One region of the Serratia sp. 25CWL12 genome, then DNA from elsewhere that is predicted to be linked to it. Evidence: predicted binding sites of a transcription regulator. Region 1 holds the regulator's gene; each other region holds the start of a gene.
What was found. Region 1 encodes CRP, which controls carbon source genes, mostly activating them, when cyclic AMP is high. Its sites were predicted from a motif close to ATGTGANNNNNNTCACAT; they were not measured.

Region 1 (7,887 bases):
GAGCCGATACAAGGGGAAGGCGGTATCACGGTGGCTGATGCGACGTTCCTCAAAGGGGTGCGTGAATTGTGCGACAAGTATCAGGCGTTGCTGGTGTTTGATGAAGTGCAAAGTGGCATGGGGCGTAGTGGCAAGCTGTTTACCTATATGCATTACGATGTTACCCCGGATATCCTGACTACCGCCAAGGCGCTAGGGGGCGGCTTCCCGGTGAGTGCGATGTTGACCACTGAGGAGATTGCCTCAGTGATGCAGGTGGGTACACATGGCACCACTTATGGGGGTAATCCACTGGCCTGCGCAGTGGCAGAAGCAGCATTGGACGTTATCAATACGCAGGAAGTGTTGAGTGGCATTGAACAACGTCGGGGCGTATTTGAACGCGCTTTGCAGGCGATTAATAAGAAGTACGCTATTTTCAGTGATATTCGCGGCATGGGCTTATTGATTGGCGCAGAGTTGAAGGCGGAATACCACGGCAAAGCGCGAGATTTTCTTACTGCGGCAGCAGCCCGTGGTTTGATGATCCTCAATGCTGGGCCAAATGTGATCCGTTTTGCACCTTCCCTGGTGGTGGAGTTGCAAGATATTGATAAAGGTATGGCGCTGTTTGAATTGGCGGTACAGGATGTGGTGAATGCCAGCAACCAATAATCGTCAAGACAAGTCGGCCGAGAACAAGAAGATGGCGGTAGACTGGTCTAACAAGGCGGTGAATGTGCTTGGAACCTCAATTCCAACTTAATTCGATGATGCGACATGTTCTTCTCTTTGGAATACTTCACCAAAGTTGGGGGTAACATGACGCATCATTGCTTTGATGGGTGATGGACAGACGAGGACATAAGATGAAAATAGAATACCTGGACCATTTAGTCTTGACCGTTAACAGCGTCGAACGCAGTTGCGATTTTTACCATCAGGTTCTTGGTTTTGATATTGTCACCTTTCGGGGGAACCGCAAAGCGTTAGTCTTTGGGCAGCAAAAGATTAACCTGCATCAGGTCGGTGAGGAGTTTCTCCCTAATGCAGGCCATCCGACGCCCGGATCCGCCGATTTGTGTTTTATCTGTGCGACACCCCTACGGCAAGTTGTTGAGGCGTTAGTTAAATTAGGGGTAACAATAGAACAAGGGCCGATAGAGAGGACGGGGGCTATCGGCTCAATTATGTCACTCTATATTAGGGACCCCGACAATAATTTGATCGAAATTGCTAATCAAATACCCGTATAGACACCGTGGCCCGACAAAGAGCTGTTAGCGGCTTTTTATCCAGAGCTTAGACTAGTCACTTATCCCGTAGTTTCCGTTTTAGCCAGAGACCATGATGTGGGCGCTGGCGCCAAGCCAGCGAAGAGATGGTATGCATTAACGCCAAGTGGGAAAGAATACGCTGTAAGTGACGTTCCATTTCGCTAATGGGCATATTGGGTTGTAAAACCGGTGGGCGCATAACGCTGTTGCTGACGCTTGGGCCATCATATTCCAGCCGCTGCTGACAACTTTGCAGCGCGATTTCACAACTTTGTAGATACTCTTCCGCCAACTGGGGTGTCAGCATGTAATGTTCACGGGCCAGAATGGTCATGGCATTGAGGTGTTCGACAATAAACTGACTGTGGGTGATCCACAAACGCATATCTGCCAGATAATTTGATTCAAAACCCGGCTCCTGCATTGCCTGATTGAGCGAAGTAAATAAGGCATTGTGTGACTGGTTTACCTGCATCCGCGCATAAGCCAGTTTGCTTGGGTCCGGCTCTTGTTCTTCCAGTAATAAACGTAATGCGGCCTGATCCTGTTCCAGCGCCTGGTGAGCGTTTTTGCGTAGTAGACCGCTTTGCCATTGTGGCCATAACCAGATCGTTCCACCAAAGACCAACACACAACCAATCAAGGTATCAATCAGCCGAGGTATCAGTAAATGACTGCCGCTGAGATCCAGTATTTGCAAGGTATAGACGGCGGTAATGGTGAATCCGGTTACTGCCAGCCCATAGTTTTTACGCAAGAACAGATAAGCGGTGAGGGTGATTGCCAGCATAATGCTTAGCGTCACATATTCTGGTAACTGCAGTTGCAAAAGCCCTGCTGCAATCACCAGCCCAATCAGTGTGCCGAGCGCACGGTGCTGTATTCTTACTCGTGTAGCGTTATAACCGTTCTGGCTGACAAACATGATGGTCAGTAAGATCCAATAGGGTTTTGGCAGATGCAACAGCAGGCCTAGGCTACTGCCTACAGCCAATATGACCCCCAGTCGGGCTGCATTGCGTAGTGCGTTGGATTTGAACGATAAATAGCTTACCACTGCAGGCCAGAAGGGTAACCGTGACTGGTTGGCCATCAGGTCTCGGCGATAAAGAGGATGCTGTGTACGTAACAGGCGAGCAATACGGCTGAAATGGTAGTAACAAAACTGGCCAACGGGATTATCAGCATGCCGTGTAGCCACTTTCTCCAGCGCGGCCAATTCGTGTTTCATGCTAAAACGGCGAGAGTGCCGATGATAGAGGATATCTTCTGCGACAACGCGTAAACGTGCAGCGATGACTTGAGCATTACGACGAATGATCGCCTCAGCTTGGCTCTGCTCCACCAATTTTTGCACTTCTTCTGGCTGGTGGAGGCTGACGCTAATGTGTTCTTGCAGGTCGAGTGCCACTTGGAACGTTCGTTGCAGGCGTTTTTGTTCCATATTATTGGCGTGTGGCAGAAAGTTAATCTGCTGATATAGCAAACTGATCAGGTCCATCACTTGCTGTTGGCGTTGCAACAGTGGCGGTAGCGCGGTTTCAGGATCAGTATGTTGGGTCAGCAGCGAATATTTGGCTTCAAAATAATCAGCTAACTGTATATAGAGTTGGTTTAAAGATTCACGGATTGGCTGTTCTTTCCATAACTTAAACCAAAACCAAGTGAACAGGCCGTACCAGAGAGTGCCTACGGCATACAGTAGCGGGGCATACCAAATAGGTAGGCCATCCATGCTCAGAGAGAAAATGGCCGCAACCAGTGCTGCGGGCAGCAAGCGTGCATGTAGTGGGCTGATTTCCCCGCTGACACCCAGCAATAGCGCCATAGCAAGCATCAGTAAGGGTAATGGGATATGCCACAACAGCGCCTGTTGCAACAAAACACAGCTGAGAGCGAACAGTGCCCCGCCGATTATCAGGCGCTTGAAAAAGCGCTTATGAGGGGTATCTAGCCCGGCGATATTGCAACAGACAGGCACTAACGAGAACAACAGCCCCTGTTGCAGGTGGCCCAGCAGTAAACCCACAACGACAGGCAGGCACAACACCAACGTTTGTCGCAGGGCATAGTTCACTTCTGGATGGTAGATCAGGCGGCGCCACATGTTTTGCTGTTCAGCAGACAAAGAACGGCGCATTGCAGCGCCGTTTCTTTAATGATTAACGGGTACCGTACACGACAATGGTTTTGCCATGAGCGGAAATCAAATTTTGATCTTCAAGCATTTTCAAAATGCGGCCAACAGTTTCACGTGAACAACCGACGATCTGACCAATTTCCTGGCGGGTAATTTTGATTTGCATACCATCCGGGTGAGTCATCGCATCAGGCTGTTTTGCCAGGTTCAGCAAGGTTTGTGCGATACGGCCAGTCACATCAAGAAAAGCGAGGTTACCTACCTTCTCTGAGGTGACTTGCAGGCGACTTGCCATTTGTGCAGATAGGCGCATCAGAATATCCGGGTTAACCTGAATGAGCTGGCGAAATTTCTTATAGGAAATTTCAGCTACTTCACAGGCACTTTTCGCCCTTACCCAGGCACTTCGTTCCTGGCCTTCTTCAAATAATCCAAGCTCGCCGATGAAATCCCCCTGATTTAGGTAGGAGAGGATCATCTCTTTGCCTTCTTCATCCTTAATCAACACCGCGACGGAACCTTTGACGATGTAGTAAAGAGTTTCCGCTTTTTCACCTTGGTGAATCAGCGTACTCTTTGATGGATATTTGTGGATGTGGCAATGAGACAGGAACCATTCAAGAGTCGGGTCTGTTTGCGGTTTGCCGAGAACCATGCGCTATTATCCTCTGTTGTTATCGCTGCCTTGTATCACAGGGGTCAGAGTTCCCTGTAAAACGTGCTTATAGCCTGATGTTTTAGTTGTGGCTATCAACAGGTTTTGAGGTGAGGTATATCCCCGTTGTCACTCAAGCCGTAGTAGACTCGTTCGTTTGTCGCCTACCGGCAGTTTGAACGAATCTGGGTAAAAAAATCACTTATACACTAGCATATTAACTCGTATTAAGTGCTGCAAGCTAGGTTCCATTAACTCACCAATGATCTTAGGATATATCCCTGAAATTGATGCCATGAAAAAAGTATTGCAGCTGTGTTTGTAGCACAGAGTGAGGCGGGTGTCTTGTGTTGTCTCGTTTCAGCATGATTAGTGTCAGGTTTCGTTGCCAGTTTCTCTATGAAAGCGTACGTTGATTTTAAAAAATAATCGGAGTGAACAATATGCAGGCAAGAGTGAAGTGGGTAGAAGGGCTGACATTTTTGGGGGAGTCTGCTTCCGGCCATCAGATTTTGATGGATGGTAATGCGGGTGATAAGGCCCCAAGCCCAATGGAAATTGTGTTGATGTCTGTGGGGGGCTGCAGCGCTATCGATGTGGTGCCGATCTTGCAAAAAGGCCGCAATGATGTGCGCGATTGTGAGGTGAAACTGACTTCAGAACGCCGTGAAGAGGCACCTCGACTGTTTACCCACATCAATCTGCATTTTATTGTCACCGGAAAAGGGCTAACCGAAAAGGTGGTGGAACGTGCAGTAGACCTTTCTGCCGAAAAATATTGCTCCGTTTCCCTGATGCTGGGCAAAGCGGCCACTATTACCCACAGTTTTGAAATCCATGAAGTTGATTGAGCACTACTCTGTGTCATGTTGACACGGAATAACGCTAAGCATCGCCGTGCCGTTTTGGGCTGCGGCGATTTTTGTGCAAACGTTGTGTCTGCGGCAGACTGTCGATAGGGCTTGTCACCCGCTTGGATTGCAGATGAAACGGAGTATCACAGGCGTGAGATTAATCGCCGCCCACCTACATGATTCGATATTATTCGATTTTCTTGCCTTCCAGTAGCCGTTGCACCAGTGGCGTCATAATCAGCTCCATTGCCAGCCCCATTTTACCACCAGGTACCACCAACGTATTGATATGTGAAATAAATGACCCTTGCAACATGGCTAGAAGATAGGGGAAATCGATCTGTTCCAAGCCACGGAAATGGATCACCACCAGGCTTTCATCCAGCGAGGGGATCGCTTTGGCCGCAAAGGGATTGGACGTATCCACGGTGGGAACCCGCTGGAAATTGATATGGGTTCGTGAAAATTGTGGCGTGATGTAGTTGATATAATCTTCCATTGAACGGACCACAGAATCCATCACGGCTTCACGGGAGTGACCGCGTTCGCCAGTATCGCGAACTAACTTTTGCATCCACTCCAGGTTAACGATGGGGACGACCCCCACCAGCAGGTCAACATGCTTGGCTACGTCGATTTGATGGGTGACCACGCCACCATGCAATCCTTCGTAAAACAGGACATCGGTTGGTGATGGCAAGGGTTCCCAAGGGGTAAAGGTACCCGGTACCTGGTTGTAAGGGACGGCTTCATCATAGGTGTGCAGGTATTTACGTGACTGCCCAGTGCCATTTTTACCGTATTGGATAAAGCTCTGCTCCAGTAGGTTAAAGTCATTAGCCTCTGGGCCGAGATAGCTGATATGACGACCAAGATCGCGTGCTTTACGGATTTCCGCATCCATTTCAGGTCGGGTATAGCGGTGAAAACTGTCCCCCTCCAGTTGCGCTGCACTGATTTTCAACTGTTGAAAAATTTTGCGAAACGCCAGACTGGTGGTAGTGGTACCCGCGCCACTGGAGCCGGTCACTGCGATAATGGGGTGTTTGGCAGACATGGTGTTTGTCACTCCGTATTAACTGCATAGGCGTTGTTCAACGATAATCCATTGTTACCTGATTTTTTTGGTCAATCATAGGCTGGCGTGACTAAATATTCTCTTGCTCAGTGGGGATCTGACCACTCGGCATGATATTGATAGTTTCATGTAATTCCGACCATATCAGTACCACTTCGCCATTTTTCAGTTGACGGATCACATCATGCACTTTTTGTTCCAGTGACCGTTCGTGCTCGCCATAATCGGTGCCTTCTCGCAGGACGAAGGATTCGATCAAGTTATTCAGGGTTTCTGGTGCAATATCTCGCCAGGGGATAATCATTTGCCTAATTCCAAAAAAGAGTGAGCCAGGTTGGAATTCGCTGTTCCAGCCACATTTGAGATTTTCTCAAGTTACCGCTGACAAAGCCTAGGTGACCCCCATATTCCGTTAACTGATATTCGATATTAGGTGGTAAGTGAGCAAGGTCAGGGATCACTTTATCGGTCATAAAAGGATCGTCTTTGGCATGAATAATCAATAACGGCAGGGTAACCTTTGGCAATAACGGTAATGCGCTGCAGCGCCGATAGTAATCAATGGCATTAGTAAAACCGTAAATGCGCGAGGTAATCACTTCATCAAATTCACGGATACGCCGCAGTTTACTTAACTGTGCCAGATTCAGTGGTAAGGTACCGGGATAATGCAGGAGTTTACGCGTAGCATTCTGTTTTAACTGGTCCAGCAGATAGTGTTGATATACACGCGAAAATCCTTGTTCCATGCGAATAGCACAAGGTTCCAGCATCAGTGGGGCAGAAATAACCACTGCAGCTTGTAACAGGCTGCTGTCTCCCTGTTGTGCCAGATAGTAAGCCAACATATTGCCACCAAGGGAAAACCCGACCGCAGCCGTCGGGACTTCGCCAAAATTGTCGCTTAACCACTGTAGGAAAAAACGGGCATCTTCCGTTTCACCTGAATGATAGAGGCGTGGTTTACGATTGGGTACGCCACTGCAGCCACGGAAATGCATCACGACACCCAGCCAACCTTTGTTGCGGCAGGCATTGAGTTGCCCATGGGCGTAAGGGCTGTAAAAACTCCCCTCCAACCCATGGAATAACACCACACGCGGTTTTTCCCGCGCCAGTTGTGGGTCTTCACTCCAGGCCAGATCGACAAAATCACCATCGGGCAATGCCAGCCGTTGCCAGTGGGGTTGCAGCAATACGCGGCGACGAACCAGCCGCGGTAACAGCGTTTGCAAATGTGGATTGCTGGCCCCTATCAGAGGGCGAAAAGATTCATGCATAGTGAATAAAAATCGCGTTGGTGGCTATTGTGTGATTAATTCCGCACTGTTAGTTTCAATACCCTGACATCTGCGCCTGACAAGCAGTAGCCTTGTTGTCTCTAATCATACGGCAAAAAAAGCATTTGGGTGAGGAGTACCCACTTCATGGAACTGAGTTTATTTGTTTCGTTATTAGGTTTCCTGTGGGTTGCGGCGATTACACCTGGCCCGAACAATTTATTACTGACCACCTCCGGGGCCAATTTCGGTTTTATGCGTTCTCTGTGGCTGATGGTGGGTATCATGCTGGGGATGCAAAGCATCTTATTGTTGGTGGCATTTGGTGTGGGGGGCTTACTTTTAATTTATCCTGCTTTGCATATCACCTTGAAGGTCCTGGGTAGCCTCTATCTATTATGGTTGGCGTGGAAAGTGGCCACCGCCGCTTATGAACGATTGGAGATGGATGCGGCACCGCCAGAGCCAGTGCGGTTATATCAGGGGGGGTTACTGCAATTCCTTAACCCTAAAGCCTGGTTGATGACGTTGGGGGCGGTCACCAGCTTTAGTTTGGCAGGTGATCAGTACTATCACTCTATTTTGAGCATCTCCGGTGCGCTACTGCTGGTGAATCTTGTTGCT
Region 2 (7,887 bases), 240 kb from region 1:
TGGTGCCCGGGCTAACACTAAAGTTTTTTGCCAGTTCAGCATAAGGTGTTCTGGCATTTTCCATTAAGGCGTTCAGAATGCCGCGATCGAGATTATCGATCTGATAAATTTCTGCCATTAAAACCCTCTTTAATTGCTGATTATTGAATTATTACGGGTTAAAAATGAACGATTAAAAAGAAAAAGGCAATATTTATTGATGGATATTGAATTCAAGTATCATTCTGTTGCTTAATCGTTGGCAACTAAACAGGTTATTAAAGAGATACCGTAATGAAAAAGCAGTATATTCAAAAACAGCAACAGATCAGCTTTGTGAAATCCTTCTTTTCCCACCAACTGGAACAACAGCTTGGTTTGATTGAAGTTCAGGCTCCAATCCTCAGTCGACTCGGTGATGGCACTCAAGACAACCTTTCCGGTAGTGAGAAAGCGGTTCAAGTAAAGGTGAAAAGCTTACCTGCATCTACGTTTGAAGTAGTGCATTCATTGGCTAAATGGAAACGTAAAACACTGGGTAGCTACGATTTCAGTGCTGGTGAGGGTCTGTATACCCATATGAAAGCGCTGCGTCCGGACGAAGATCGTCTGACCCCGATTCATTCAGTGTATGTGGATCAATGGGACTGGGAACGCGTCATGGGTGATGGTGAGCGTGACCTGGCTTATCTGAAAAAAACGGTTAAGCAGATCTATGCTGCAATAAAGGATACGGAACTCGCGGTTAGCCAGAAATATGGTTTAGTACCGTTCCTGCCAGAGCAGATCCACTTTGTTCACAGCGAAACCCTACTGCAACGTTACCCAGAACTGGATGCCAAAGGCCGTGAGCGCGCTATTGCCAAAGAATTGGGCGCGGTATTCCTGATTGGTATTGGTGGTAAGCTTTCTCATGGTAAATCCCATGATGTACGAGCACCTGATTATGATGACTGGACCACGGCAGATAGTGAAAATGGTGCTGGGTTGAATGGCGATATTTTGGTGTGGAACCCAGTATTGCAAGATGCATTTGAGCTTTCGTCGATGGGGATCCGGGTTGATGCTGAAGCACTGCAACGTCAACTGACCTTGACTGACGATTTGGATCGTCTGAAGTTGGAATGGCACCAATCTTTATTGCGTGGCGAAATGCCACAGACCATTGGTGGTGGTATTGGGCAATCTCGTCTGGTGATGCTGTTACTGCAATTGCCACATATTGGTCAGGTGCAGTGCGGTGTATGGGCGCCAGAAGTGCGTGAAACTGTAGAAGGGTTGTTATAAGTATCAGCGCCGCCGGCTTGAGTACAAGCAGCGCTGGCGGGGTGGCCATGTGCTGGCGATTAATCCGGCCTACACCAGCCAGCAATGCGCTTGCTGTGGTCATACAAGGAAAGAAAATCGCCAGTCACAAAGTCAGTTCAGGTGTTTGGAATGCGGATATACAGAAAACTCCGATATAAACGGTGCGCGCAATATTTTAGCGGCGGGGCTCGCCGCGTTAGCCTGTAGAGAGAGGGCAGCTTTAGGCCGCTCGATGAGGCAGGAACCCACCGAGTCGAGTCAGACTTCAGTCTGAATGTTGTAGGGGTCTTCGCCCTTTAGGGCGGAGAGGATGTCAACCCTGTCTATTTTGTAATGAGAACGGATGATAATGGTTCGTATTCATTCAGTTCGCTATCGCACAGTGGCTTCCTGATATACGTTATCCACTTTAGCAAACCGCTTAACGCCTTTCCTGTTGGCAAGGTCGAGCAATACAATTTACGCCCACTTACCTTCCAAGAATTTATTTATGCCTCAAAAGAATCGGCGTTGATCAAGGCATTCGATACGCAAGCTAGTACTGCCGCAGCGAATAGCAAATTGATAGATAAGCTGACGGATTACTTTTTTACTGGTGGCATGCCGGAAGCGGTTGTCGCGTGGTACCAATTCAAAGAGTTGGGCATTTTAGAGCGCGTTGCAAAGGTCGCTAAAATTCATGCTGATTTAGTCGCAGGCTACCAACGTGATTTTGCTAAATACGCCGGTAAGGTTGATGCAACATTGATTGAGTCAGTGTTCAATAGCATACCCGCGCAGCTTTCCCTGGTTTTAGATGAGTCGGTTAAACGCTTTAAGTTTAAAAACGTCCATAACCGTAAATATCGCTATAGCGATTTTGAAACCGCTATCCACTGGTTAAGATGCTGCCGTTTGGCGCTGGCTAACTACCCCATTGAAGGTACGCCCAAAGCCCCATTTGCTGCCTACAAAAAAGAAAATAAGGTTAAATTATTTCTGTTTGATGTGGGCTTGCTTAACCATATGTTGGGCAGCAGTTATAAAGAAATTAAACAGCAACACTATGAGTACAAAGGTTATATAGCTGAAAATTTTGTACAACAAGAGCTTGCTGCCATTGGCGTTGACCCTAGCTATTCGTGGAATGATGCTCGCGCAGAAATCGAATTCATTATCTCAAATGATGAGGGCAATATTGTCCCAATAGAAGTAAAAAGCGGCAAAAGGACACGCGCTAAATCGCTGGCCTCCTATATAGAAAAGTGCGCACCAAGAAAAACATTTAAATTAACTGGTACGCAAGGTTCTTCACCATTAGAGCAAACCAACATGGTGATGCCTTTGTATTATATCCAGTATTTACCTTCAAAGTGGTAACTGCTCCATCAAGGTAGGAGCCCACAGGGTTATTCATATTTTGTTTATTTTTATCATCAGTGATAAGCATAGGTATGCAGGTTAAATGATGCATACAGTGTGTCCCTAGTGTTTGCGGATTTTTACGTAACGTGAAACAACTGGGGTATTTTTTGGTAGGGATAGTTGGTTGAGCTAGCAAAAAAATTATGAATACTGAACACAAGCAGCCGTTATCGGCAGTCACTCTGGCAGCAATTGGGGTGGTTTATGGTGATATAGGGACCAGCCCGCTCTATACCTTAAGAGAGTGTTTTTCTGGGCACTATGGTTTTGAGGTCCGTCCTGATGTGGTATTCGGGTTTCTATCTCTTATTTTTTGGATGTTGATTGTTATCGTTTCCTTGAAGTACCTCACTTACGTTATGCGTGCAGATAATGCGGGTGAAGGGGGTATTCTGACCTTGATGTCGTTGGCCGGGCGCAATACATCGGCACGTACCACGTCATTATTGGTTATTCTGGGTTTGGTTGGTGGCAGCTTCTTTTATGGCGAGGTGGTGATTACCCCGGCGATATCGGTTATGTCGGCAATTGAAGGGTTGGGAATCGCAGCACCTTCACTCGAACCCTATATCGTTCCTTTGTCCATTCTGGTTTTGACTCTATTATTTGCTATCCAAAAGCATGGTACCGGCAGCGTCGGTAAACTTTTTGCGCCAGTAATGTTGCTGTGGTTCATCGCGTTGGCGTTACTCGGTGTGCGCAGTATTATTGCTAATCCTGAAGTGTTGCAGGCCCTCAACCCTAAGTGGGCATTCAACTTCTTTGTTGAATATAAGACAGTCTCCTTTTTTGCCATGGGAGCGGTGGTTCTTGCAATTACCGGAGTGGAAGCCTTGTATGCCGATATGGGCCACTTTGGTAAATTTCCAATCCGTTTGGCTTGGTTTGCGGTGGTGTTACCTTCATTGGTACTCAATTATTTCGGTCAAGGGGCGTTGTTGCTGAAATCACCCGAGGCCATCAAAAATCCGTTCTTCTTGCTTGCTCCGGACTGGGCTCTGATTCCTTTGCTGATTCTTGCCACATTGGCTACTGTTATCGCTTCTCAGGCAGTCATTTCCGGCGTGTTTTCATTGACTCGTCAGGCGGTGCGTCTGGGGTATTTGTCGCCGATGCGTATTATTCATACCTCGGAGATGGAATCTGGCCAGATTTATATCCCGGTGATTAACTGGACACTCTATCTTGCTGTCATCTTGGTGATTGTCGGTTTTGAACACTCCAGTAATCTGGCAGCGGCTTACGGTATCGCTGTTACTGGCACCATGGTGTTGACCAGTATTCTTATTACTTGCGTTGCGATTAAAAATTGGCATTGGAATCGCTATTTTGTACTGAGTATTTTACTGATATTGCTGATTATTGATGTTCCTATGTTCTTAGCCAATGCGATGAAACTCTTTTCCGGCGGTTGGCTGCCACTGGTGATGGCATTGATGATGTTCATTATCATGACAACTTGGAAAAGTGAACGTTTTCGCCTGTTGCGTCAGATGCACGAACACGGTAACTCTCTTGAAGCAATGATAGCTTCATTGGAGAAATCTCCCCCGGTTCGCGTTCCTGGAACGGCGGTGTTTATGTCGCGTGCGATTAATGTCATTCCATTTGCGTTACTACATAACTTAAAGCACAACAAAGTATTACATGAACGTGTTGTCCTGCTTACCTTGCGTACCGAAGATGCGCCCTATGTGCCTAATGTCCAACGGGTGACAATTGAACAGTTATCGCCGACTTTCTGGCGTGTTGTCGCTCGCTATGGTTGGCGCGAAAGACCTAATGTCGAGGATATTTTTCACCGTTGCGGATTGGAAGGGTTACCTTGCCGGATGATGGAAACATCGTTTTTTATGTCCCATGAGTCACTGATACTGAGTAAACGCCCCTGGTATTTGCTACTGAGGGGGAAATTGTTTATTGCATTAAGCCGTAACGCGCTGAGGGCTGCCGATCAGTTTGAGATCCCACCTAATCGAGTTCTAGAACTGGGTACCCAAGTGGAAATATAACAATCTGAATTTATTAATTAAATCAAATCTTGTCATCGAATCATTCAAGTTACAGAGATAGGTAAACGGTAGCTTGAATGAAATTAACCAGGTAAGCGAAACGTTTCGATGGCGATCACATTTTTTCGATTATTGAGTTGTCTTTCTCAGAAATTTTTCTAAACTCTATGGTGAGCGAAACGTTTCGCTGTTGGAGTTAATCTAAAAAATGAAAAAAGGCGTACTACTGAATTGTGATGTTTCTGCGGTTGTATCTCGCCTCGGACATACTGATCAGATCACGATTTGCGATGCAGGATTGCCGATTCCGGCGACAACGCAGCGTATTGACTTGGCTCTGACTCAAGGGGTGCCGACATTCTTACAGGTTGTCGGCGTGGTCACGCAGGAAATGCAGGTAGAAAGCGCTATTCTGGCGGAAGAGATTGTTAAAAATAATCCGTCGCTCCATGAAATGTTACTGGCTCAACTAAAACAAATTGGCCAACTCCAGGGAAACACCATCAGTGTAAGCTATATCAGCCATAGTGCTTTTAAAGTGCAAACTGAACATAGCCGGGCGGTGATACGCAGTGGAGAATGTTCGCCTTATGCGAATGTGATCCTCTGCGCCGGCGTAACATTCTGAGGCATTTATGCAACCTTTACTGGAACTTAAAGGGATTGATAAAGCCTTTCCCGGCGTGAAAGCACTTTCTGGCGCTGCCCTCAGCGTTTACCCAGGTAGGGTAATGGCGTTGGTGGGGGAAAACGGTGCCGGAAAGTCAACCATGATGAAAGTGCTTACTGGTATTTACAGCAAAGATGCTGGCAGTCAGTACTATCTTGGTAAAGAAGTGACCTTCAATGGGCCGAAGGATTCGCAGGAGGCGGGCATCGGCATCATTCATCAGGAACTGAACCTGATCCCACAGCTAACCATTGCTGAAAATATCTTTTTGGGGCGTGAGTTTGTCAATCGGTTTGGCCGCATTGACTGGAAACGTATGTATGCCGAAGCGGACAAACTGCTGGCACGCCTCAACCTGCGTTATAGCAGCCACCGTCTGGTCGGGGAACTGTCGATTGGTGATCAGCAAATGGTGGAAATCGCCAAAGTGTTGAGCTTTGAATCTAAAGTTATCATCATGGATGAACCTACCGATGCGCTGACCGACACTGAAACTGCCTCTCTGTTCAATGTGATCAATGAGCTGAAAGCCGAAGGGTGTGGCATTGTTTATATTTCCCATCGACTGAAAGAGATCTTTGAAATCTGCGACGATGTGACCATTTTCCGTGATGGGCAGTTTATTGCTGAACAGCCGGTTGTTCAATTGCAGGAAGATACGCTGATTGAAATGATGGTTGGGCGCAAATTGGAAGAGCAATATCCACGCCTGAACTTGCCTCGAGGTGAAAAACGTCTGCAAGTTAGCCATGTTTCCGGCCCAGGTGTTAATGATGTCAGCTTTACTCTGTATAGCGGTGAGATTTTGGGTGTTGCTGGCTTGATGGGTGCTGGCCGTACCGAGTTAATGAAAATCCTATATGGCGCTGCACCACGCAAAAGTGGCACAGTGAATCTGGATGGTCATGATGTGATCACCCAATCTCCCCAAGATGGTCTGGCAAACGGCATCGTCTATATTTCTGAAGACCGTAAGCGTGATGGCCTGGTACTGGGGATGTCAGTAAAGGAAAATATGTCGCTTACTGCCCTGCGTTATTTCAGCCGTGCTGGTGGTAGCTTGAAGCATTCAGATGAACAAGTCGCTGTGAGTGATTTTATCCGTTTGTTCAATATAAAAACCCCTTCAATGGAACAACCTATTGGGTTACTTTCCGGCGGTAATCAGCAAAAGGTGGCGATAGCTCGTGGTTTGATGACTCGGCCAAAAGTGTTGATCCTTGATGAACCTACTCGTGGTGTCGATGTCGGGGCGAAGAAAGAGATTTATCAGTTAATTAATCAGTTTAAGCAGGAAGGGTTGAGCATCATTCTGGTCTCTTCGGAAATGCCTGAAGTACTGGGAATGAGTGATCGCATTTTGGTTATGCATGAAGGTCATCTCACCGGAGAGTTCCCAATTGAACAGGCTACCCAGGAAGTGCTGATGGCTGCCGCTGTCGGCAAGCAATACGGCGTAAAGCAGGAGTAATCAGATATGAGTTCACAGACTGTCGCGGCTAAGCGCTGGTTTAGTAAAGAGTGGCTGTTGGAGCAAAAATCACTGATAGCGCTGCTGGTGCTGATTGCCGTGGTTTCTTCAATGAGCCCGAATTTTTTCACTGTCAATAACCTGTTCAATATCCTACAGCAGACATCAGTGAACGCCATTATGGCGGTCGGGATGACGTTGGTGATCCTCACTTCTGGTATTGATCTCTCAGTAGGCTCATTACTGGCGCTTACCGGTGCGATAGCTGCCTCTATGGTAGGGCTTGAAATCAATGCCGTCGCTGCGGTTGCTGCTGCGCTGGCATTAGGTGCTCTTGTAGGCGCCGGTACCGGGTTTATTGTAGCCAAAGGTAAAGTTCAGGCATTTATTGCAACCTTGGTGATGATGCTGTTACTCCGTGGTGTCACCATGGTGTACACCAATGGCAGCCCGATCAACACCGGTTTTACTGATGTTGCTGATGCCTTTGGCTGGTTTGGTATTGGCCGTCCGTTGGGGGTGCCTACGCCAATTTGGATCATGGCTATCGTGTTTATTGCTGCATGGTATATGCTGCACCATACCCGCCTGGGCCGTTATATCTATGCTTTGGGGGGCAATGAAGCCGCAACTCGTCTTTCCGGCATTAATATCGATAGAGTGAAAATCATCGTTTACTCACTGTGCGGGTTGTTAGCTGCCCTGGCGGGAGTGATAGAAGTAGCACGCTTATCCTCGGCACAACCCACGGCAGGTACCGGTTATGAACTGGATGCCATTGCTGCGGTCGTTTTGGGGGGAACCAGCCTGGCGGGTGGTAAAGGGCGGATCGTTGGTACACTGATCGGGGCGCTGATCCTTGGCTTCTTGAGCAATGGTTTGAATTTGTTGGGTGTTTCTTCTTACTATCAAATGATCGTCAAGGCAGTGGTTATTTTGCTGGCGGTTTTGGTAGATGACAAAAGTAGCAAGTAACCTCTCCATTACAGGAATATCGACCATGAAAATGAAAAAACTGGCAACTTTAGTTTCAGCTTTTGCGT
Region 3 (7,887 bases), 1.2 Mb from region 1:
CATCATTACCCGTTGTCTGAGTGTTGTAACGCAATAGAGTCAAGTCTTTATGCGCTACAGGGGTTTGCTTAAAACGCATAAGAGTCGATATGAAGCGTTCACAAAGTTTCCAACTTTCCTTGCTACATCCACGCTATTGGCTGACTTGGTTTGGCCTTTTGGTGCTGTTTCTGCTGGTTCAACTCCCCTATCCGTTAATGCATAAACTCGGCATGTGGATGGGGCGCACCTCAATGCGTTTTCTGAAGCGTCGAGTAACAATCACCCGTCGTAATCTGGAATTATGCTTTCCTGATATGGATAGCGCACAACGTGAACGGCAAATTATTGGTAACTTTGAATCTCTTGGTATGGGATTACTGGAAACCGGCATGGCCTGGTTCTGGCCAGATAAACGCGTTAAGCGCTGGTTCAGCGTTTCAGGTCTTGAACACTTGAATCAGGCGCAGCAGGGTGGTCGTGGTGCGCTGATGATTGGCGTACATTTTATGTCGCTCGAGCTTGGTGGCCGGGCGATGGGGTTATGTCAGCCGATGATGGCGATGTATCGCCCACACAATAACAAAGCCATGGAATGGGCGCAGACCAAAGGCCGCTTGCGTTCCAACAAGTCGATGTTAGATCGTAAGGATCTGCGGGGCATGGTGCAATGCTTGAAAAGTGGTGAAGCAGTATGGTTTGCCCCTGATCAGGATTATGGCCCGCGCGGCAGTGTATTTGCTCCGCTGTTTGCCGTGGAGCAGGCAGCCACCACCAATGGCACCTTTATGCTGGTGCGTATGGCTAAACCGGCACTGGTACCAGTTGTTTTGATTCGTCGCCCCAATGCCTTAGGTTATGACCTGCTTATTCAACCTGAACTGGAAGGCTACCCACTCACTGATGATGTGGCGGCGGCAACGTATATGAATAAAGTGGTAGAAAAGGAGATTATGCGAGCCCCAGAACAATATTTGTGGCTGCACCGCCGTTTCAAAACCCGCCCAGCAGGTTCACCTTCTCTCTATTAAATCATCGTTTGCTGGGCATGAGAGACAACATCATTGCCCATCATTCCAATGACCAGAGGGGCCAGCAGCGTCCCTTTGTCTACAGCCCCGACTTTAATTGCCCACTAGCACCACTTGAACGCCGCTTCTACGCAACCCTTCAAGGCTTTCTGGCGCAATCTCACTGTCGGTGATCACCATATGGATACGTTGGGTATCAATGATTTTATGCAGGCTGGAACGATTAAACTTGCTGGAGTCGGTGACGACGATGATACGTTCTGCCACTTCACACATACGACGATTGATACGCGCTTCATCTTCGTTGTGAGTGCTCACTCCACGTTCCAGATCGATGGCATCAACCCCTAAAAATAACATATCGAAATGGTAGTTCTGTAAAGACTGGTCGGCCTGTTCGCCATAAAATGACTGGGATTGACGGCGCAAATGCCCCCCCGTCATTAACAGCTCAACCCCCTTGGCTTCCAACAACGCATTAGCAACATTCATGCCATTAGTCATGACGATCACTTCTTGATGCTGGCGCATAAGGCGAGCGATCTCATAGGTGGTGGTGCCAGAGTCGAGTATCACGCGGTGACCCGGTTTAATCAGGTCTGCGGCGACACGGGCGATACTCCGTTTCAGTGAAGTATTCAGGGTGCTTTTATCCTCTACTGAAGGCTCTGATGCCGGATTTAATGGTTCACATACCAGAGCACCACCATAGGCACGTACTGCGATCCCCTGTTTTTCCAGAAAGGCCAGGTCGTTACGGATCGTCACTGTGGAAACAGAGAAATAAGCTGATAAATCATTAACCTGAACGCTACCTTGTTGGCGTAAACGTTGAATGATCTGCTCGCGCCTTTCACTGGTACCAATGATGCGTTTATCTGGGACAGGTTCGCTGTTGTTCATCTTCATAAAGTCCTTTTTTTCATTTCTCTTCATTTCGTTTCTCTATTAATACCTTTCTTTTAGTGGAAAGCAAGCCAAGCAGAAGCAGATACTTTCAACTTCTTTACTTTTTATCTTTCGTTGTGTATCTTTTGTGAAACGGATCTCAATTTCACTGTCTTTCTATTTATTTTTATTTATCGATAAAGCACTATCCGGCGACACAAATCGAAAGACAAAGCACGAATAAACTCATGCGGAGAAGAAAGTGAAACATTTAACCGAGTTTGTGGCCAATCATAAGCAAGACCCTCGTTACGGCATTTTTGCAGTCTGTTCCGCTCATCCATTAGTGCTCGAAGCTGCGATACAACATGCTAAGGTCACTGACTCCCTATTGCTGATTGAAGCTACTTCAAACCAGGTTGATCAATATGGTGGCTATACCGGAATGACGCCCGCTGATTTTTGCCATTTCGTTCAACAACTGGCAGATAAACAGCATTTCCCTGTCGAACGGTTGATCCTGGGTGGAGACCATCTCGGCCCCAACCGCTGGCAGCAGCAAAACGCCAGTGACGCCATGGCCAAGGCCGAGGTGCTGATCCAGAGCTATGTCGCCGCCGGGTTCAAAAAAATCCATCTCGATTGCAGCATGTCCTGCGCTGATGACCCGGTGCCGTTAACCGACGCCATTGTTGCCGAACGCGCTGCCAGGTTAGCGGCAATTGCCGAACAAACCTGTATTGAGCAGTTTGGCGAGTCTGACCTGGTGTACATCATTGGTACCGAAGTTCCGGTGCCGGGTGGGGCCCATGAAACCTTGAGTACCTTGGCGGTGACGACACCACAAGCTGCAAGAGCCACGCTGGAAGCCCATCACCATGCCTTTGAACAACAGGGGCTCAATGATTTATGGCCACGTATTATAGGGCTAGTGGTACAACCAGGTGTTGAGTTTGATCATACACAGGTGATTGATTTTCAGCCACAGAACGCACTGGCGTTGAGCCAGATGATTGAGTCCTCAAGTACCATGGTGTTTGAAGCACACTCCACCGATTACCAAACCCCACTTGCCTTGCAACAACTGGTGCAACACCACTTTGCGATTCTGAAAGTGGGGCCAGCACTCACTTTTGCACTACGCGAAGCGCTGTTCTCACTGGCAGCGATCGAACAGGAACTGCGCCCGGCTCATCAATGCTCAGGTCTGCGTGATGTTTTAGAACATGTAATGCTGGAGCACCCTCAATACTGGCATCAGCACTATCACGGTGACCAGGGCACGTTACGTCTGGCTCGGAACTACAGCTACTCTGACCGCGTACGTTACTACTGGCCTGATCAGGATATTGAAGGGGCTTATACCCGGCTGATCAACAACCTGGCAAATGAGGCTATCCCGCTACCACTGATTAGCCAGTACCTGCCATTGCAGTATGCAAGGGTTCGTGAGGGGCTGCTTAGCCCAACGCCACATGAGCTGATTATCGATCATATTCAGGATGTGCTGCGCCAGTATCAAGCTGCCTGTATGAGTAACTAAGCATAGATTTAACACAATGATAATAAGGAAAAAAGATGCCAAACATTGTATTAAGCCGTATTGATGAGCGCCTGATCCATGGTCAGGTGGGGGTGCAGTGGGTCGGGTTTGCCGGGGCTAATCTGGTGCTCGTCGCCAACGATGAGGTTGCGGAAGATAGCGTGCAGCAAAACCTGATGGAGATGGTGCTTGCCGAAGGGATTGCCGTGCGTTTCTGGTCGCTGCAGAAGGTAATTGACAACATTCATCGTGCCGCCGACCGCCAGAAAATTTTGCTGGTGTGTAAAAACCCGCAAGATTTCCTCACGTTGGTCAACGGCAATGTGCCGATACCACGTATCAACGTCGGCAATATGCACTACGCCGACGGCAAACAGCAAATCGCCAAAACCGTTTCGGTAGATGAGCAGGACATTGCTGCGTTCAACGGCCTGAAAGAGGCTGGCGTAGGGTGTTTTGTCCAGGGCGTTCCCACTGAGCCGGCTCAGGATCTTTACAAACTTCTCTGAGGTATCTGTTATGGAAATCAGCTTATTACAAGCAGTAGCGCTAGGTGTCCTGGCCTTTATTGCCGGCTTGGATATGTTCAATGGTTTGACGCATATGCACCGTCCGGTGGTCTTGGGGCCCTTGGTTGGCCTGATTCTGGGCGACTTGCATACCGGTATTCTGACCGGGGGAACCTTGGAACTGGTGTGGATGGGGCTAGCACCGCTGGCGGGTGCACAACCGCCGAACGTGATTATCGGCACCATTGTGGGTACCGCCTTTGCCATCACCACTGGGGTAAAACCGGAAGTTGCCGTCGGGGTGGCGGTGCCATTTGCCGTTGCCGTGCAGATGGGCATTACCTTCCTGTTCTCTATTATGTCGGGGGTGATGTCACGGGCTGATCGCATGGCGGCCAGTGCCGATACCAAAGGGATTGAGCGCATCAACTACTTGGCGCTCTTGGCGCTGGGTGTTTTTTACTTCCTGTGCGCCTTTATGCCGATTTACTTCGGTGCTGAACACGCCAAGACGGCAATTGACGTACTGCCGGAGCGCCTGATCGAAGGCCTCGGTGTTGCAGGTGGCATCATGCCAGCCATTGGTTTTGCCGTACTGCTGAAGATCATGATGAAAAATGCCTATATCCCCTATTTCATTCTCGGCTTTGTCGGGGCTGCCTGGCTGAATTTGCCAGTGCTGGCGATTGCCGCTGCGGCACTTGCCATGGCTCTGATGGAGTTAATGCGTAAGGACCCGGCTCCCGCGCAACCTTCCCGTATTCAGAAAGAGGAATTCGAAGATGGTATCTAATACTCAAACTTTGTCACAAGCCAGCGAACAACAATCCCTGAACAGTGGCGGGAAAGACGATATCTATGAAGATCAAACCATTGGCGTGGAATTAACCAAGCAGGATATCAACCGTGTCGCTTGGCGTTCCATGTTGTTGCAGGCCTCGTTCAACTATGAGCGTATGCAGGCTTGCGGCTGGCTGTATGGCTTGCTTCCGGCGCTGAAAAAGATCCATACCAACCAACGTGACCTGGCTCGGTCCATGAAAGGCCACATGGGGTTCTTCAATACCCACCCATTCCTGGTCACCTTCGTGATTGGCATTATCCTGGCGATGGAGCGTTCCAAGCAGGATGTGAACAGTATCCAGAGTACCAAAATTGCTGTAGGGGCACCCCTTGGTGGGATTGGTGACGCCATGTTCTGGCTTACCCTGCTGCCAATTTGTGGCGGTATTGGTGCCAGCCTGGCACTGCAAGGTTCAATCCTTGGTGCGGTGGTGTTCTTGGTGATGTTTAACGTTGTCCATCTCGGGTTGCGTTTCGGCCTTGCTCATTATGCATATCGCAAAGGGGTGGCGGCAATCCCGCTGATTAAAGCCAACACCCGGAAAGTGGGTCACGCTGCCTCCATCATCGGGATGACGGTGATTGGCGCGCTGGTAGCCACTTATGTGCGTCTGTCCACCACGCTGGAAATTAAAGCTGGGGATGCCGTCGTGAAACTGCAGGCTGATGTGATCGACAAGCTGATGCCCGCCTTTTTGCCACTGGTCTACACCCTGATGATGTACGCCCTGGTGCGTCGTGGTTGGAGTCCGCTACGTCTGATTGCCATCACGGTGCTATTGGCGATTGTCGGAAAGTTTGCCCACTTTCTGTAATGCCCTGAAAAAATAGGAGAGAAGATGTTAAGTATTATTCTGAGCGGTCACGGCGGGTTTGCCAGTGGCTTGGAAAAGGCGATGAATCAGATCCTCGGTGAGCAGCCACAGATTATCGCCATCGATTTTCCAGAAAGCTCAACCACGGCACTGCTGACCCGCCAGTTTGAAGAGGCACTAGCCCAGCTTGATGAGAGCGATGGGGTGATCTTTTTAACTGATTTACTGGGCGGTACCCCGTTTCGTGTGGCTTCAACCCTGGCGATGCAGAAACCTGGGCGTGAAGTGCTGACTGGCATCAATCTACAACTGTTGTTAGAGATGGCGCTGGAGCGAGATGGATTGAGCAGTGAAGCGTTTCGTGAAATGGCACTGGAGTGTGGGCACCGTGGTTTAACCAGCTTGGTGGATGAAATGGCTCGCCAACGTACAGCAGAAGCGGTCGAAGAGGGGATATGAGTGTGCTGCTGCGAGCCAGAAGAGTCCTGACTGATCACGGCTGGTTGGACGACCATCAATTGCGTATCGAAGGCGGTATTATTACCACCATTGAGCCCATCCCCATCAATGTCACGCGGCGGGATGCCGAGTTGTTGTGTCCCGCTTATATCGATCTTCACGTGCATGGGGGCGCAGGCCTTGATGTCATGGATGATAAGCCCGGTGTACTGGATAAACTGGCGTTACACAAAGCGAGTGAAGGTGTCGGTTATTGGTTACCAACCACAGTAACCGCACCATTGGTAGAGATAGAAAACATACTGCGACGTATTGCTCATTATCGGCACAGCGATAATGCCGGTGCGGTGATATTGGGCAGCTATCTTGAAGGGCCTTACTTCACACCGCACAACCGGGGAGCTCATCCAGCGGAGTTATTTCGTGAACTGGATATCACCGAACTGGATCGGTTAATTGATATTTCACATAACACCTTACGAGTGGTCGCCTTGGCGGCAGAAAAACCGGGGGCGCTGGCGGCAATCAAACACCTGAAAAGCCGTGGTGTTCGCGTCATGCTTGGCCATAGCGCGGCCACTTATGACCAAACCATGAGTGCCTTTGCTGCTGGCGCCGACGGACTGGTGCACTGCTTTAATGGCATGAGTGGCCTGCACCACCGTGACCCCGGCATGGTGGGGGCGGGTTTGACTGACAAACAGGCCTGGTTGGAGCTGATTGCCGATGGTCATCATCTTCATCCGGCAGTGATGGACATCACCTGCCGCTGTGCCAAAAACCGCATTATCTTGATTACCGATGCGATGCGTGCCGCCGGAATGCCAGATGGTGATTACGCTATCTGTGGTTATCAAGTCACGATGCGTGATGGTGTGGTGCGAACCGCTTCCGGTAGTTTGGCAGGCAGTACCTTGGCGCTGGATGCTGCCGTGCGCAATCTGGTCGATCAGGTGGGTGTGTCGGCAGAAGATGCCATCCGCATGGCTTCGCTACATCCAGCCCGCCTATTGGGCCTGGATGACCGGATAGGCTCGATCTCTCCCGGCAAGCATGCCAGCGTGATAGCCCTTGATAGTCGGCTTCGGTTGCAAAATATTTGGCTTAATGGCGTGGCCGTTCCCCTTTAGTACTTTCGTTTGCTCCATGCTGTTCGGTGACATGCTGTCGCATGGGGCTTTCTTTTTGTTTTCTAATCATGATTTTGTTGATGTTTTAATAACGGGCCAGCGAAAAGGAAAGATAACGGAGCTGTTAATTTATCTTTGTGTTTTGTTTTCTTTCTTTTTGTGGTTGATCTTGCATTTCGTTTTGTGTAGCTTCTAGGGGTGTACTCAGTGAATCAAACAAAACGAAATGAAAGATGATTGCACTTTGCGATGATTACACTTTGCTTCGTGCTACCCCATTGAATATGCCTGACTAAGGACCGACTGATGAGTAAAACCTACGCAGCTAACACCTCGAGCTGGACCGAAAAAGAGATCCGTCAACAACCCGCGTGTTGGTTACAATCGTTAAAAAATATCGACAGTTTACGTGGTGCTATCGATGCTTTCCTAGCGCCGCTGTTGCAGAATCAGGCACTGAAAATTGTGCTGACGGGCGCCGGAACCTCGGCGTTTATCGGTGATATGATAGCCCCTTGGTTGGCCCGTCATACCGGTAACAACGTGGTTGCGATACCCACGACGGACCTGGTGAGCAACCCTGCCGATTATCTGTACGCTGACCAACCTACATTGCTGGTCTCTTTCGCCCGTTCAGGGAACAGCCCTGAAAGCGTTGCCGCCGTCGACCTGGCTAACCAGATTGTGCGC
Region 4 (7,887 bases), 2.1 Mb from region 1:
ATTCTCTAATGTCCGCTTCAAAGGCGATGATAACCGGGCAGAAAAAACGTATGCGGGGGTCGATAGCCTGACACCAGAAGATATTGCCGAAGCGGTATTCTGGGTAGCGACATTGCCTGCTCGCGTTAACATTAATACCCTTGAAATGATGCCGGTCAGCCAGTCCTTTGCCGGGTTAAGCATTCACCGCAGTGCTTGATGTTTTACCTAGTTAATGTTTCTTCGTTAATGTTTTCCCCGTGGCAGGGCCGATGCTCTGCCGCGAGGGGTTTCCCCCCACATAAGCCCACTTCCATCTCATTTTCTCGCCCCAAGCTGCCTTTACAGGCTGGTGTAATGCAAGAACAGAATGATATATTTAGCCATTGCAGCAGCCTGTGTTGTTTTACTGAGGGATGCAACACTCACTAATAAGGATAAAACGATGAAACCCATTTTTATTCAACGACTGATGCGCGGGATGTTGCCAGTCACCATGGTTATGTTGGCAGGCGTCTGGCAAGCCCCAGTGTTTGCCGACACCTGTACTCAGGGGGGGACCTGCGTTACGGTCAACGGTAGTAATGCAATGAGCAATGAGCAAGCTCGCCAAAGCAAAGAGCAATGGGATGCCACCCGTTCTCTGCGTAACAAGGTTAATACTCGCGTTGAAAAGGAGTTTGATAAGGTTGACCGTGCCATTGACGATGAAGAACGCTGTGATAACAGCTATAACGTTAATGCTTATTGGGAACCATCAACCCGTAAATGTCTGGATCGTACCACTGGCCGTCAGGTCACACAATAATTCGACCATAACGTTAAACGATGCATCTGTAATCGGTGGCACAGCATGCTGTGCCCTGCTCTATTTATGATTGACTGACTTCCAACTGGACAGGCAAACATCATGCCCAACGACTCAGTGATTCTCATCTTTACCAACCTATGAAACGATGGGTACATCTACGTCGCTATCGTGCCTTATTGCGTCGTTTGCTTATTGCTATTTTTCTTGGTATTTCAGCAGCATTGGCGGTATGGCTTTTTCACCAAGCCATGCTGATGCTTGAATGGCTATTTCTCGATCATGCCAATGGTAGCTTGGTCGCGGCGGCCGCTACACTGCCAGGATGGCGCAGAGCTTTGACACCCATGTTGGGTGGCCTGGTGGCCGGTTTATTACTTTGGGCTTACCAACATTATCAACACCAACGGCCAGTCGCGCCCACCGACTATATGGAAGCCATTGAAACTGGTGATGGTCGGCTAGATGTGGGCGCCAGCCTGGTGAAGAGTCTTGCTTCACTACTGGTGGTCTCCAGTGGTAGCGCCATTGGCCGCGAAGGGGCGATGATCCTGCTGGCCGCCCTGGTGGGGTCGGTATTTGCCCAGCGCTTTACTCATGCCCGAGAGTGGAAGTTGTGGGTTGCTTGCTCCGCAGCGGCCGGTATGGCCAGTGCCTACCACGCCCCATTGGCCGGTAGCCTGTTTATCGCTGAGATCTTGTTTGGTTCATTAATGTTAGCGTCCCTTGGCCCGGTGATTATTGCTGCCGTGACTGCACTGTTGATGACAAATCTGCTTAATGGGGGGCAAACACCGCTGTATATCGTCACGCCACTGAGCGCGCCATGGCCAGAACAATACCTGCTGATGGCCCTACTAGGAATATTGGCAGGTATCTGTGGCCCACTTTTTTTATGGGGGATGGCGGCCAGCGGGCGAGCATTTCGTTCACTTAACCTCAAACCCCCATTACAACTGGCATTAGGTGGCTTAATTGTCGGGTTGCTGTCCTTGCTGTATCCCGAAGTGTGGGGAAATGGTTATAGCGTAGTGCAATCATTGCTCTCCGCACCGCCGGGTATTTTGCTGCTTGGCGGTCTGCTGGTTTGCAAGTTATTGGCGGTGCTTGCCAGTAGCGGTTCTGGCGCACCAGGGGGGGTATTTACGCCAACGCTGTTTGTCGGTGCCGCTTTAGGGTCGCTGGTCGGTCAGTTTTGCGCCAACTGGCCGGAACTCGGCATGGCAGTACCGATTCTGATGGCCTTGACGGGGATGGCAACGCTACTGGCTGCCACCACTCATGCCCCCATTATGGCTGCCTTGATGGTATTTGAGATGACCGGTGAATATACCCTGTTGCCCGGTCTGCTGTTAGCTTGTGTTATTGCCACAACCATTGCTCGCGGATTACGGCCACAATCGGTTTACCATAATGCGTAGCGTTTACTTTAGGCGGGAAATATCCAGATATTGCGCCAATTCACGCTGTTCGGTACGGGGAAGATAAGGGATCTCACCCAGTAATGGGGCCGGAATACGTTTTTGCAAAGCATCAATGGTATCAGCATAGTGGGCTAAACCCGGGTTGATACGGTTAGCCACCCAACCTAATAAAGGCAAGCCATCGTTAATAATTGATTGTGCAGTAAGCAAGGCATGGCTGACACAACCTAGTTTAATTCCCACGACCAGAATAACTGGCAACTGTTCCTGCACCACCCATTCGGCATACGGGCGTAGATCGCTCATCAACACACGCCATCCCCCGGTCCCTTCGACCACGACAACATCAGCCTTGCTGGATAAATGCTGTAGGCCACGGCTCATCACGCCATAGTCAATATCTTGGGTTGTCGGTGTGTGAAACACCTCATCAATACAGGTAATGGGGTTAATTTCATTATAGGACAATGGCATGGTGGAAGATGCCTGTAGAACCAAAGCGTCTCTATTCTGAAAGCCTTCGCTGGTTTCCTGGCAACTTGCAGCAATGGGTTTATACCCCGCAGCAGAACGGCCCTGTGCGGCGAATGCCTGCAGTAAAGCACGAGAAACTACAGTCTTACCTACGTCGGTATCCGTGCCTGTAACAAATAAACGCTTTAACATGAATAGATTGCCCTGATATGCCACGTTAATGAAATGACCTCTGCGAATTACGGAGAAAGTAACTCACTGAGAAAAGTCTAGGGGATACCAATCAACAGGGGCTTGAGATAGCTCAATCTTTTAGCGGTAAGCAATAATAAATTTTGATAATGTTGTTGCGAGAAACAAAAATAATCATGCTAATGATTAGTTATCATACATAAATGGGTGCACTCAAAAATGATATCATCCTGTGATTTTATATTTGTCATCAGCCAGAGACTGCAACGAATGAACATGAGATTAAATCTGTCTATTCTCCTGACAACAGCAATAATGTTATTCCCTGCTCTATCGCCAGCGAATATGCGAGCCCCCCATTTAATCTGGCAACCCCCTTCGTTTTCTCTGAGTTCGCCGCAGAGCAACAAATTCACGGTAAAAAGAGAAAAGTTAAATATTGATTGTGATTACGAAAACTGTCAGGTTCAGGCTGTTTACGAGATCACTTCTGATATTCAAGCTGATGTTGCATTTGTTTTTGTGATGCCTGCAAATACGCCGGTTAGCGCAAGGGTGAATGGAACGCTGCAGCCTGCGACGGTTACGCTTGATAAAAAGAATGTATGGAAATTACGCGATAGCGATACTCGAGAATATCCGTTATATGAGGCGGTTTTTACTGGGCAGGTATCCAGAGGCGTAAATAACATCAATATTAAATATAATCAGCCGCTGACAATTCTAGAACGTGCTTATGGTTACTTGACTGACAGTCGCTCTATTGAGCAATTTTCCTACCAGCTCGGGCCATTAAAAGAGTGGCCGCTTGCTGATGATTTTTCCCTTGATGTGACATTATCCAGCCTGCGTAAACGACCAGAACGTGATGGTGGTTGGAGTATATTGAAGTCTCGTACCATTGATTGTATGCAGCCTGAACAGAAAATAGAAAAAGATAGTGAACATCTGAATTTGACTGTTAAATTCGGCAAAAAATTCCCAGATACGCTGATTTGTAAAATTGGGGATAGTGATTTATTAGAGGAAAAGTAAGAGGCGCTAATACACAGTGACACTGGAGCCGCCGGGAATTTTTACCCTGACTTAAACCCGTTACAATGCCAATTAGTCATTACAGTGAAATTTTTGAGACTCAACCGGCGCTTTCTTTGCCAATTTGACAATAGCTTGACATCATCAATACTTAAGGCTCTACAAAAATGCAAAGAGGAACACAATATGAAGAAAGTTTTATCTATCATTATGTTATCAGGTACTCTTTTTGCGGTTAATGCTTCAGCCAATTTCACAGGGCCTAGCGTAACTGGCCAAACCAGTACTGTACAGCAAGCCATGAGTGCACGGGTAGGAAGTTATATTACTCTGACTGGTTATATTGTTGCACACCAACGTGAGGACTATTTTACTTTCCGCGATGATTCTGGAACTTTGCGCGTCGAGATAGAAAGTTCCGTTTGGCGCGGTCGTGACGTAAGCCCACAAACCCGAGTTCGGTTGATGGGTGAAGTTGATACTGGCGCTGCAGGACGTTATTTGTGGGTTAAATCACTGGATGTGGTCAACTAGAAACCGCCTGAGTGGATTAAGGGCCAATGTGACAAAAACCTGCACTAAACATTGGCCTTCCCGTAAACTTCCCGACCCTTTGTTTTTAATCCTTCCAAAGCGTGGCTCATAAAAACAAGATCATCAAACCAACAACTTGGTGGCCCCATTATTGTCCTTAATTCCTGCTAGTGCTTTCCCTTTCTGTTGCAGAGATAAAGGCATTTGATAACAGCTGATTATAATGGTTGACAGAAAGTGAGCGGGATTTGCCCCTCTGCAATTGGCAAAGTGATGGAATATTACCCTTGTAATAATTTGACCAGTAATGAACCATTATATAGCGCCTCTTTCACCAGTGCGGCTCCAGGCATGGTGCCCTGGTTGAAAAACAGCGTGGATTCAACCTTCAAATGTTCACTATAAGCGGGTAAAGATTGTTGGCGGATGCAGGAGATGATAGCAGGATAGAGAATCTCAGCCGCGCGGTTTAACGGTGAGCCAACCAGAATCTTTTCTGGGTTAAATAAATTGACCATAATTGCCACGATACGCCCAACACTATGCCCTACACCCAGAATAATATCCTTGGCCAATTGATCACCCGCTAGCGCTGCATCGCACAGCGATTCTACCGTGAGTTCCACACCTTGAAGTATTGATGAATGGGCCCCTGCCAAGCGCTGTTGAGCAATTTCCAGCATATTATCGATACTGGCTACGGTTTCCAGGCAACCATGGTTACCGCAGTAACAACGTTTACCGTAAGGATCAACCTGCGTATGCCCAATCTCTACCACACTACGGCTACCGGCATGCAACACTCGCCCGTTGGTGATCACTCCAGCACCCACGTTATGGTCAATCACCACCTGAATGACGTTCTGGGTACCACGAGAGGCCCCGAACAACGCCTCTGCCATGGTCCAAGCACAAATATCATGTTGCAGATAAACCGGCAGGCCGGTGCGCTTTTCAAGTGCGGGCCCCAATGCCATCTCATTGACTTGATAAAATGGCATACGATGAACCACCCCGGCAGCGGCATCAATCATACCGGGAAGCGTAATGGCGATGGCGGTTAAACGTTCGAGTTTATTTTGGTGACGAATAAAGAAGCTGTCGATTTCGTCGACAATATGTTGCAGTAGCGATTCCGATTGCTCAGCTTTCAGTGGCAACAACTCCTCCACCACCATTTTGCTACTGAGATCGCGCAACGCTAAGGTAATAGTGCCGAGGCTGATACGCACAGAAAGATAATGCCAAGCGTCGGTATCTAGCACTAATCCGATAGCCGGGCGGCCACGACTCCCTACTTCCTGATATTCGGTCTCTTTGACCAGGTGAGCTTCCAGCAACTCACGTACAATCTTGGTAATACTGGCAGGTGCAAGCTGTGCCAACTTGGACAACTCGATTCGCGAAATCGCCCCCCGTTGATCGATCAACCGATAAACGGCGCCAGCATTTATTTGTTTGATTTGATCAATATGTCCAGGTTGCCCATCCATAATCACAAACCTGCCCCCGCTATTTTTCGCGCTTCTAAATAAAGACTAAGGGCTATGGTGGGGCTTTTGGTATACAGCGTCAACTATTACTCCTTGATTCGTTATGTGATTAACAGCACAAATTGCATGTTATCACGGCAAAAAAATTTCACTTACGCGCAGGGATCAATTTGATTAGACAAAAAACGGCCTATTCAATACTATTTTGTAAATCAGAATCTGTTTTTTTATACCCGAATTAGTTCAAGTTGCAGGTCGTGTGGCGACCGAGTAAAGCGATATCTTGCCACCCGAATGATCACCGAACTCGGTAAGGAAATACTGTGATTACCCCTCCGCGTGCTGCGGCTAGTTTGCCGTTAACGCCACCTGAAAGTGACAACGTAGTAACAGTGTCTGACAGTAAATGTTCAACACCGAATAAACTGCCTTATATTGAACGGGGAACGCCACAGTTTATGCTCGTCACCTTGGCGCTGTTCTCTGCGGGTCTGGCAACCTTTGCGTTACTGTATTGCGTGCAACCTATCCTGCCGGTGCTCTCGCAAGATTTTGGGGTTACCCCAGCGGAAAGTAGCCTTTCTCTCTCATTGTCTACAGGCTTGTTAGCTGTTGGCCTGCTGTTTACCGGGCCGTTATCGGATGCGATTGGCCGTAAATCGGTCATGGTGATAGCCCTGTTTCTGGCCGCTATCTTCACCTTAATCTGCACTTTTATGACCAGTTGGCACGGTATTTTATTGATGCGAGCACTGATTGGGCTTTCATTAAGCGGGGTGGCGGCGGTAGGCATGACCTACTTGAGCGAAGAGATCCATCCTGGGGTTGTCGCCTTTTCCATGGGATTGTTTATCAGCGGTAACTCTATTGGGGGTATGAGCGGACGGTTGATTACCGGGGTACTTAGCGACTTTTTCTCCTGGCGCATCGCACTGGCGGTGATTGGGCTTACCGCCCTGGTGTTAGCAACACTGTTCTGGCGTATTCTGCCGGCTTCCAAACATTTCCGCGCGACATCGTTACGACCCCGTACCCTACTGGTTAATTTTAAATTGCACTTACATGACCAAGGGTTGCCACTGCTGTTTGCTGCCGGTTTTTTGTTGATGGGGAGCTTTGTAACCCTGTTTAACTATATTGGTTATCGCCTGCTGGATGATCCTTACCATCTCAGCCAGGCCGTGGTTGGCTTTTTGTCGGTGGTTTACCTTATTGGCTCATACAGTTCACCTAAGGCAGGAGCATTAACCTCTCGCTTTGGGCGCGGACCGGTGTTGCTAGCGTCTATTTTGATTATGCTGATGGGCGTAATCATTACCGCCTTCTCCCCCATTGTACTGGTATTTATCGGCATGCTGCTGTTTACCGCTGGCTTTTTCGCTGCTCATTCGGTGGCGAGTAGCTGGATTGGTCGTAGAGCGCGTCGAGCCAAAGGACAAGCCTCGTCGCTATATTTATTCAGTTTTTACGTTGGCTCAAGTATTGCCGGTACCCTGGGCGGTGTATTCTGGCACAGTTTTGGCTGGTTAGGCGTGGTCGCTTTTATCAGTCTGATGTTATTCCTCAGCATACTGGTTGCCTATTATCTGAACAAACTGCCGGAAGCTGCGCGTATTTAACCCCTCCCGCTGGCCTTAGGGTTATGGGGGCTTATCTTTCAGGTGTAGATATGGATTGTGTAAATAGATCTTCTGATGTTAGTGAGCTTGGTCTTCGTCTCACCAATCTTAGGTGTAACGGTGGATTCGCTGTCGGGGCAGAAATTGACGGTAAAATCGTCAACATAACCCAAGCTGGAGCGATATTTGGCCTGCCTGTACCATCAGATATGGACGATTTACTGCAGAACCAGCGTGCGGCGGATGTCAGGGCGATTGTCGAGCGTATTCGATCCTCTGCTGATCATGCGGCAATTGAAGTGACCGAGGTTGATTTCGCCCCACTGGTG

Region 2: the regulator CRP is predicted to act here: its motif matches at 4,807-4,824, upstream of rbsD (D-ribose pyranase).
Region 3: the regulator CRP is predicted to act here: its motif matches at 2,045-2,062, upstream of ACX9GV_RS13885 (DeoR family transcriptional regulator).
Region 4: the regulator CRP is predicted to act here: its motif matches at 6,043-6,060, upstream of mlc (sugar metabolism global transcriptional regulator Mlc).

The regions. Positions count from the first base shown of each region.
Region 1 covers NZ_CM147698.1:4,436,237-4,444,123, forward strand. Annotated here, with positions in the region: gene argD (bifunctional acetylornithine/succinyldiaminopimelate transaminase) at 1-654, shown strand, start outside; gene ACX9GV_RS19275 (VOC family protein) at 849-1,235, shown strand; gene ACX9GV_RS19280 (YccS/YhfK family putative transporter) at 1,291-3,363, opposite strand; gene crp (cAMP-activated global transcriptional regulator CRP) at 3,419-4,051, opposite strand; gene ACX9GV_RS19290 (OsmC family protein) at 4,495-4,902, shown strand; gene ACX9GV_RS19295 (phosphoribulokinase) at 5,093-5,962, opposite strand; gene ACX9GV_RS19300 (YheU family protein) at 6,054-6,287, opposite strand; gene ACX9GV_RS19305 (hydrolase) at 6,292-7,263, opposite strand; gene ACX9GV_RS19310 (LysE family translocator) at 7,411-7,887, shown strand, end outside.
Region 2 covers NZ_CM147698.1:4,198,329-4,206,215, forward strand. Annotated here, with positions in the region: gene asnC (transcriptional regulator AsnC) at 1-118, opposite strand, end outside; gene asnA (aspartate--ammonia ligase) at 274-1,266, shown strand; partial or broken gene ACX9GV_RS18305 (zinc ribbon domain-containing protein) at 1,271-1,561, shown strand; gene ACX9GV_RS18310 (ATP-binding protein) at 1,621-2,646, shown strand; gene kup (low affinity potassium transporter Kup) at 2,835-4,703, shown strand; gene rbsD (D-ribose pyranase) at 4,912-5,331, shown strand; gene rbsA (ribose ABC transporter ATP-binding protein RbsA) at 5,339-6,844, shown strand; gene rbsC (ribose ABC transporter permease) at 6,851-7,819, shown strand; gene rbsB (ribose ABC transporter substrate-binding protein RbsB) at 7,845-7,887, shown strand, end outside.
Region 3 covers NZ_CM147698.1:3,224,763-3,232,649, reverse strand. Annotated here, with positions in the region: gene lpxP (kdo(2)-lipid IV(A) palmitoleoyltransferase) at 90-1,010, shown strand; gene ACX9GV_RS13885 (DeoR family transcriptional regulator) at 1,104-1,913, opposite strand; gene kbaZ (tagatose-bisphosphate aldolase subunit KbaZ) at 2,161-3,441, shown strand; gene agaV (PTS N-acetylgalactosamine transporter subunit IIB) at 3,477-3,950, shown strand; gene agaW (PTS N-acetylgalactosamine transporter subunit IIC) at 3,961-4,743, shown strand; gene agaE (PTS N-acetylgalactosamine transporter subunit IID) at 4,733-5,608, shown strand; gene agaF (PTS galactosamine/N-acetylgalactosamine transporter subunit IIA) at 5,633-6,067, shown strand; gene nagA (N-acetylglucosamine-6-phosphate deacetylase) at 6,064-7,197, shown strand; gene ACX9GV_RS13850 (SIS domain-containing protein) at 7,504-7,887, shown strand, end outside.
Region 4 covers NZ_CM147698.1:1,990,035-1,997,921, forward strand. Annotated here, with positions in the region: gene ydfG (bifunctional NADP-dependent 3-hydroxy acid dehydrogenase/3-hydroxypropionate dehydrogenase YdfG) at 1-199, shown strand, start outside; gene ACX9GV_RS08650 (DUF1283 family protein) at 425-787, shown strand; gene clcB (voltage-gated ClC-type chloride channel ClcB) at 928-2,208, shown strand; gene bioD (dethiobiotin synthase) at 2,212-2,877, opposite strand; gene ACX9GV_RS08665 (hypothetical protein) at 3,154-3,912, shown strand; gene ACX9GV_RS08670 (YgiW/YdeI family stress tolerance OB fold protein) at 4,099-4,446, shown strand; gene mlc (sugar metabolism global transcriptional regulator Mlc) at 4,728-5,945, opposite strand; gene ACX9GV_RS08680 (MFS transporter) at 6,263-7,558, shown strand; gene ACX9GV_RS08685 (fumarylacetoacetate hydrolase family protein) at 7,609-7,887, shown strand, end outside.